Linked DNA regions of Methylomagnum ishizawai. The protein of the gene in region 2 interacts with the protein of the main gene of each other region in a pairwise test. Links are inferred from orthologs where the notes say so. Each region holds a gene or a part of one and is shown on either strand. Other genes may lie near its edges.

Evidence for each region. Proteins that work in one complex are often made in the same cells at the same time.
Region 1: the proteins of purT (region 2) and ispA interact in binary tests that used the Escherichia coli proteins (3 or more experiments, as listed by UniProt). The link is inferred for Methylomagnum ishizawai from one-to-one orthologs.

What each region holds. Positions count from the first base shown.
Region 1 is NZ_FXAM01000001.1:3,158,509-3,161,798, forward strand. The notes cover bases 168-2,966. They hold ispA ((2E,6E)-farnesyl diphosphate synthase), read right to left. Parts: upstream 2,119-2,966; coding sequence 1,216-2,118; downstream 168-1,215. Other genes in these bases: dxs (1-deoxy-D-xylulose-5-phosphate synthase), read right to left, coding at 168-1,079; xseB (exodeoxyribonuclease VII small subunit), read right to left, coding at 2,108-2,338; B9N93_RS13960 (DUF7682 family zinc-binding protein), read left to right, coding at 2,857-2,966. Also shown: more of dxs, read right to left, coding at 1-167; more of B9N93_RS13960, read left to right, coding at 2,967-3,252; B9N93_RS13965 (radical SAM protein), read left to right, coding at 3,283-3,290.
Region 2 is NZ_FXAM01000001.1:1,856,338-1,860,519, reverse strand. What follows is about bases 1-2,841. They hold purT (formate-dependent phosphoribosylglycinamide formyltransferase), read right to left. Parts: upstream 2,099-2,841; coding sequence 902-2,098; downstream 1-901. Other genes in these bases: recG (ATP-dependent DNA helicase RecG), read left to right, coding at 2,171-2,841; B9N93_RS08395 (lytic transglycosylase domain-containing protein), read right to left, coding at 22-714; B9N93_RS08400 (Maf family protein), read left to right, coding at 1-2. Outside these bases: more of recG, read left to right, coding at 2,842-4,182. UniProt on the Escherichia coli protein: Involved in the de novo purine biosynthesis. Catalyzes the transfer of formate to 5-phospho-ribosyl-glycinamide (GAR), producing 5-phospho-ribosyl-N-formylglycinamide (FGAR). Formate is provided by PurU via hydrolysis of 10-formyl-tetrahydrofolate.

The DNA.
Region 1 (3,290 bases), 1.3 Mb from region 2 along the record:
GGAAAGCGCCGCTCGAATTCGACCAGCCCGGACCCCTCGCGCATGGCCGGGGTGACACCCAGGAGCCTGCGGTCGCGCTCCGCCATATCGCACAGCCATTGGCCGAACACTTCCGTGTAGCTCGGCGTGCCCGGCTTGGCCTTGGGCAAATGGTCCTGGCTGGGGTCGAACACGCCGACGCCGTGATAAGCCACCGGATCGCGCTCGGCGGGCGCGTAGCCCTTGCCCTTCTTGGTGACCACATGCAGGAATTGCGGCCCCGGCGTCTTGCGGAGGTTGCGCAGGGTGGTGATGAGGGTGTCGAGGTCGTGGCCGTCGATGGGGCCGATATAGTTGAAGCCCAGTTCCTCGAACAGCGTGCCCGGCGCCACCATGCCCTTGACGTGTTCCTCGGCGCGGCGGGCCAATTCCCACACGCCCGGCATCCGGTGCTTCAGCAGTTCCTTGCCGCCCCGGCGCACGCTGGAATAGAAGTTGCCGGACAGGATTTTCGCCAAATAATTGTTGAGCGCCCCGACATTGGGCGAAATCGACATCTCATTGTCGTTGAGGATCACCAAGAGGTTGGCGTCGAGCGGACCGGCGTGGTTCATCGCCTCGAAAGCCATGCCGCCGGTCATGCCACCATCGCCGATGATGGCGACGGCGTGGGTGTCCTTCTTGTCCAGGGAAGCGGCAATCGCCATCCCCAGCGCGGCGCTGATGGAGGTGCTGGAATGGCCCACGCCGAAACAGTCGTAGGGGCTTTCATCGCGGTTGGGGAAGGCCGAGAGACCGTCCTTCTTGCGGATGCTGGGCAGGCGCTCGCGGCGTCCGGTGAGGATTTTGTGCGGATAGGCCTGGTGCCCCACATCCCAAACCAGCTTGTCCTCCGGCGTGTTGAAGACATAGTGCAAGGCGATGGTCAATTCCACCGTACCCAACCCCGCCGCCAGATGCCCGCCGGACTGGCTCACGCTGTGCAGCAGGAAAGCCCGCACCTCTTCCGCCAAACGCGGCAATTGGTCTTCCGGGAGGTTGCGGAGATCGGCGGGTCCGGTGATGGAGGGGAGCAAGGAATAGCTGTTCGGATGATTCATGGGGAATTCTTAAGTCGGGAAACGGGACCGGACGGAACGCCGGTCCCAGGTGGGTCGCGGCGGCGGAAACAAGCTCGGGGCCATTATGGAACCGCGCCCCAGGGCTTTCAAGAAAGGCCGTTCCGCCGCCGTGGGCCTAGTTGCGGCGCTCGATGATGAACAGCGACAAGGCCCGCAGCAGGTCGGCTTCCGCGCCGAAACCGGCGAGGCTGGCCAGCGCCTCCTCGTGCAATTCCTGGGCTTTCTCCTTGGCCCCGTTCAGCCCCAGGAGGGCCGGATAATTCGGCTTGTTGTGATCGCGGTCCTTGCCCTGGGTCTTGCCGAGGGTCTGGGTGTCGCTCTCCTCGTCGAGGATATCGTCCTTGATCTGGAAAGCGAGGCCGATGCACTTGGCGTAATGGTCGAGTTTGTCGGCGGCGGCCTTGTCGTGCGGCACCTGGGCCAGGGTCGCCAGCTTGACGCTGGCCCGGATCAAGGCGCCGGTCTTGCGGATGTGCATGTTTTCCAGGCTGGGGAGGTCCAAGGTAGTGCCCACCGCGTCCAGGTCGATGGCCTGCCCCCCGACCATGCCATAGGAACCGCTGGCGCTCGCCAGGGTTTCGATCATGGCGAGGCGGTTCTCCGCCGGAACCTGGAGGTTGGGATCGTGGGCCAGCACATGGAAGGCCAGCGCCTGCAAGCCATCCCCGGCCAGGATGGCGGTAGCCTCGTCGAAGGCGACATGGCAGGTCGGCTTGCCACGGCGCAGGGCATCGTCGTCCATGGCGGGCAAGTCGTCGTGGATCAGCGAATAGACGTGGATGAATTCCACCGCCGCGGCCGGGCCGTCCAACAGGTCCAAAGGCAAGTCCAAAGCGATCCCGGTGGCATAGGTCAACAAGGGCCGCAGCCGCTTGCCACCGCCCAGCGCGGAATAGCGCATGGCTTGGTGTAGCCGTTCCGGCATCCGGGTCGCGGCGGGGAGCCTCGCGTCCAGCGCGGCTTCGGCGCGGGTCTGGCAGGCCCGCATGAAATCTTGCAAAGCGTTCTCAGGATTCATCGGTAAAGGGTTTCAGTAGGGGTTCGCCGTTCTTTTCCAGCAATACGCGGACTTTTTGTTCCGCTTCGCGCAGGGCGGCTTGGCTGGTGCGGGTGAGCTGCACGCCGCGCTCGAACAGCTTGAGGGCTTCTTCCAGGGGCAGGTCGCCCTGCTCCATGCGGTCCACCAGTTGTTCCAACTCGGCCAGGGATTCTTCGAAATTGGGGGCTTTTTTCGCCATGGTCCGGGGCATTGCGGCGCGGTGGTCGGTGTAGGGCGGTATTATCACAAATGTTGGTACTTGAGAAAAACACTGGGATTTAGGCCGGGCGGCGTCCCGATCCGATATGGGCATGGCGCGGTTCCCGGCTCTGCCGCGCCGGGCCGGAACAGGCGATGCCAATCGGGTCCTCCAGGAGGACGATAGCCACCCAACATGGGTCAGCTCCCAAGTCCGGTCGAACAGTTTCAACTATCATGTCCGCCTCAGCCGCAGCCATATCGTACCGCCTCCAGACCGGGAGGATTCGTCATGGCCAAAGTCGCCGGCAGTTGCCGTAACCATCCGCACGGCGGATGGAAACACACGAAAAGGAACCAGCGCCCAGGGAACTCCTGGACGGTCCGGTGTCGCCTTCCGCGCCGGGCGTGGTTTATACGAAAATTACTGACAGCGGAACCCAGTGGGTCGGCCCATTGCGGCAATTCGACAGAGAATAAACCGCTTGACCTCCTCGACTTTAATACTCTCCGAATACCATGCCTGTTAGAAAAAAAACCTTTTCGTGCGGCCACAACGGCAAAGGGAGATTCTGTCATCGCTGCGCCAGCGAAGAGCAGCGGAAGCACGCGATGCTCCAAGCGAAAACCCAGCGCATCCAGCGGCTTGCGCAAGCCCCGATCCCGCTCGACGATCTGCCTCCCGAAATCGCGGAAAAAACCCTCGAAATGATCGCATCACTGCAACACGGCGCTTCTTATATGGATTTCATGGGGAAGCGGATGAAGAATATGGGACAACGCCATATCATCTCCATCCCCATCGGGCGTAGATACCGTTTAATCTGCAAGGACGACCATGGCCCTCTGGAGTTCATCGAAGCCATATCCCATGAAGAATATAATAACCGTTTATCCGGTAACGGCTGGGTTTGAGATTCCAGCCTCAATCCCCAACCCATAGCCATGCCCAA
Region 2 (4,182 bases):
GAAACGGTCCGGGCGCATCCGTCAATCGAAGCGGTTGTAATAACCCAGCACGCGGCTGACGTAGTTCTGGGTCTCCTGGAACGGGGGAATCCGGTGGCCGTACTTAATGACATTGTTTTCCCCGGCGTTGTAGGCCGCGACCGCCAGCGGCACATCCGAGAACATGCCTAGCAAATCGCTGAGGTAACGCGCCCCGCCATAGACGTTATCCACGGGATCGTAAGGGTCTTGCACGCCGTAGCGGGCGGCGGTGGCGGGCATGAGTTGCATCATGCCGATAGCGCCTTTGTTCGAGACCGCGCCGGGGTTGTAGGAGGATTCGGCGCGGATGACGGCGTGCAGCAAAGCCGGATCGAGCCCATGGCGGTTGGCGGCTTCGGCGATGAGTCCGGCGTATTGGCTGCGATTGCGTTCGAGAGCGGCGTGGCGGGCGGCGCTTTTAGCATTGTTATTGGCGGGCGCGGACCCGAACAGGCCGCCACCGAACAGGCTCTTGTTTCCCAGCGTACTTTTGCCGCCGAAAGTCACCTTGGCGGGTCGGGTGAAAGGCTCGGGGGTTTCGATAATCCTGTGGAAGCCTTTATGGTTCGGCTTATCGGTGTATTCCACATGACCGTTGACCGGATTGATGTATTTATAGACATCGGCTTGGACGCCATGGGACATGAAACAGGTCAGCAAAGCCAACGGCAAGCCACGGAACACTCTCGACATCGGTTTCCCCCTTTTTTTGGTGACCGAATCCAATACACAACCGGAAAAGTCTGACACGGATCGTTTTTTTTGCAAAGACGATGGGTTTACGCCGCATCGGGCGGAGCGGGCTTAACTTGCCGCAACCGGGCTTAGGTCCAGCTTAAACCAAGGCCGGACGGCCCGGTGCCAACCCGGTCCCAGAATCTCAGGGCAACACAGGCCGCACCCGCCCCGCCGCTGTCCGCGCCCGCTCCCGCGCCTCCTCGACCGTGGCCCCCGCCGCCAAAGCCACCCCCATGCGGCGGCGCGGGAAAGCCTCCGGCTTGCCGAACAAACGGACTTCGGCGGTCGGCACCGCCAAGGCTTGCTCCATCCCCTCGAAGGCGACGCCCTCCCCCGCCACGCCGCCATAGATCACCGCGCTGGCCCCGGTGTCGCGCAATGCGGTCGAGACCGGCAAGCCCAGGATGGCGCGGGCGTGTAGCTCGAATTCGCTCTGGGCCTGGGTCACCATCGTGACCATGCCGGTATCGTGCGGCCTGGGGCTGACCTCGCTGAACCACACCTGATCGCCGCGCACGAACAATTCCACCCCGAACAGGCCCAGCCCGCCCAGGTTGTCCGTCACCGCCTGGGCGATGCGGCGGGCTTCGGCCTGGGCGGCGGGACTCATAGGCTGGGGTTGCCAACTCTCGACATAATCGCCTTGTTCCTGGCGGTGGCCGATGGGTTCGCAGAACCGGGTTGCCACTTCGCCGCGCCCATCCAAGGCCCGCACCGTCAACAGGGTGATTTCGTAATCGAAGTCGATCCGGCCCTCGACGATGATCCGGGCGTTCTTCACCCGCCCGCCTTCCTGCGAATACCGCCAAGCCGCCTCGACCTCGGCCTCGGAACGCAGCATCGACTGGCCCTTGCCGGACGAGGACATGATCGGCTTGACGAAGCAGGGATAGCCGACCTTCGCCGCGCCCGCCCGCAAGCCTTCCAGGCTGTCGGCGAACACATAGGGCGAAGTGGGCAGGCCCAAAGTTTCCGCCGCCAGGGTGCGGATGCCCTCGCGGTTCATGGTCAGGGCCACGGCGCGGGCGGTGGGAACGACACGGGCCAAGCCTTCGGACTCGATGGCGGCCAGGGTTGGGGTGGCGATGGCTTCGATTTCGGGCACGATGATGTGGGGCCGCTCCTGCTCGACCAATCGGCGCAGGACCACGGGGTCGGTCATATCGATGACATGGGCGCGGTGGGCGACCTGCTGGCCGGGCGCGTGGGGATAGCGGTCCACCGCGACCACCTCGACCCCGTAGCGCTGCAAGGCGATGACCACTTCCTTGCCCAATTCGCCGCTGCCCAGGAACATCACCCGCGTCGCGCCGGGCGTGAGCGCCGTACCGATTCTCATGCTTGATCCCCGTGATATGGATAATATGCGGCAGTTTAATACGGTTTCACCCGGCACGGCCCGGTTTTCGGCATGAACCAGCACACCTCCCCCGACCTCATCCCCATCGCCGCGCTCAAGGGCGCGGGTCCACAAACCCTCAAGCGGCTGGAACGGCTGGGCCTTGCCAGCGTGCTGGATTTATTGCTGCACCTGCCGTTCCGTTACGAGGACCGCACCCGCGTCGAACCCCTGGGCGCGTTGCAACCGGGCCTGAGCTACCAAGTCGAAGGCCGGATCGAGTTGGCCGAAGTCAGCGCCAAGGGCAAGCGTTCCCTGGTGGTCCGCATCGCCGACGGCACCGGCTTCCTGAACCTCAGGTTCTTCCATTTTTCGCCGGGACAGCACGCCTTGTTCAGCCGTGGGCGGGCGCTGCGCTGTTACGGCGAAGTCCGGGCCGGTTACTACGGCGTGGAAATGACCCATCCCGATTATGAAATCCTGGGAGAAGATGAAATCGGCCAACCCGACGCCAGCCTGACCCCGGTCTATCCCTCCACCGACGGCCTGCACCAAAAAACCCTGCGCAAGCTGATCGAACAAGCCCTGCTCCACGCCGTCCCGGAACAACTCCCCGATTGGCTGCCCGCCGTCACCGCCCGCCGCCGCCCCAAGCTGGCCGAGGCGCTCCGGCTGATCCACCAGCCACCGACCGGCTGCGATCCATCGTCGCCCCAACTCACAGCGGCCCGCGCCAGGCTGGCCTTCGACGAACTCTTGGCCCACCATCTCAGCCTGAGCCGCTTCCGCGCCCAGACCCAAGCCCACGCCGCGCCCGCGCTCCGTGCCGATCCCGCCACTTCGGCCCGCTTCCTGGCCAGCTTGCCGTTCCACCTGACCGGGGCGCAACGCCGGGTCATCGGCGAAATCGAGGCCGACCTGGCCCGGCCACGCCCGATGATGCGCTTGGTACAAGGCGATGTCGGTTCCGGCAAGACCGTGGTGGCGGCTTGCGCGGCCTTGGCGGCGCTGGCTTCGGGTTATCAAGTCGCGGTGATGGCCCCGACCGAACTCCTGGCCGACCAACACCAGCGCAGCTTCCGGCAATGGCTGGAGCCCCTGGAAGTACGGCTGGCCTATCTCGCCGGCAAGCTCAAAAGCGGAGAGCGCCGCACCGCCCTGGAGGCCGTGGCCCTGGGCACGGCGGGCGTGGTGATCGGCACCCATGCCTTGTTCCAAGAACAAGTGGCGTTCCAGCGGTTAGGGTTGGTGGTGATCGACGAACAACACCGTTTCGGCGTGCATCAGCGTTTGGCCCTGCGCGAGAAGGGCTCCCGCGACGGTGGCTATCCGCATCAACTCATCATGACCGCCACGCCCATCCCCCGCACCCTGGCGATGCTGGGCTATGCCGATCTCGACCTGTCCATCATCGACGAACGCCCCCCAGGGCGAACCCCGGTCAAGACCGCCGCCGTGCCGACCACGCGCCGGGCCGATATCGTGGGCCGCATCGGCGATTGGGTGGCGAAGGGGCGGCAGGTGTATTGGGTCTGCACCTTGATCGAGGAATCCGAAGTGCTGCAATGCGAGGCGGCGGAAAAAACAGCGGAACTCCTGGCCGCCGCCCTGCCCGATCTGCGGGTCGGGCTGGTGCATGGCCGCCAGAAACCCGCCGACAAGGAAGCCGCCATGCAAACCTTCAAAGACGGACAGACCGACCTGCTGGTCGCCACCACGGTGATCGAAGTCGGCGTGGATGTGCCCAATGCCAGCCTGATGATTATCGAAAACCCGGAGCGTTTGGGCCTGGCGCAATTACACCAATTGCGGGGCCGGGTCGGACGTGGGCCGGGCGAGGCGCATTGCGTGCTGCTATACCAGCCGCCGCTGTCGCCCAGCGCCAAGGAACGGCTGGGCATCCTCCGGGACTCCGACGACGGTTTCGTCATCGCCGAGAAAGATTTGGCACTGCGCGGCCCCGGCGAATTGCTGGGCACCCGCCAAACCGGGCAGGTGCAATTCAAGGTGGCGGATTTAGGGCGGGACGGGAGTGTGTTGGACGAGGTCCACGCCGTGGCGGATACGCTGTTGCAACGGCATCC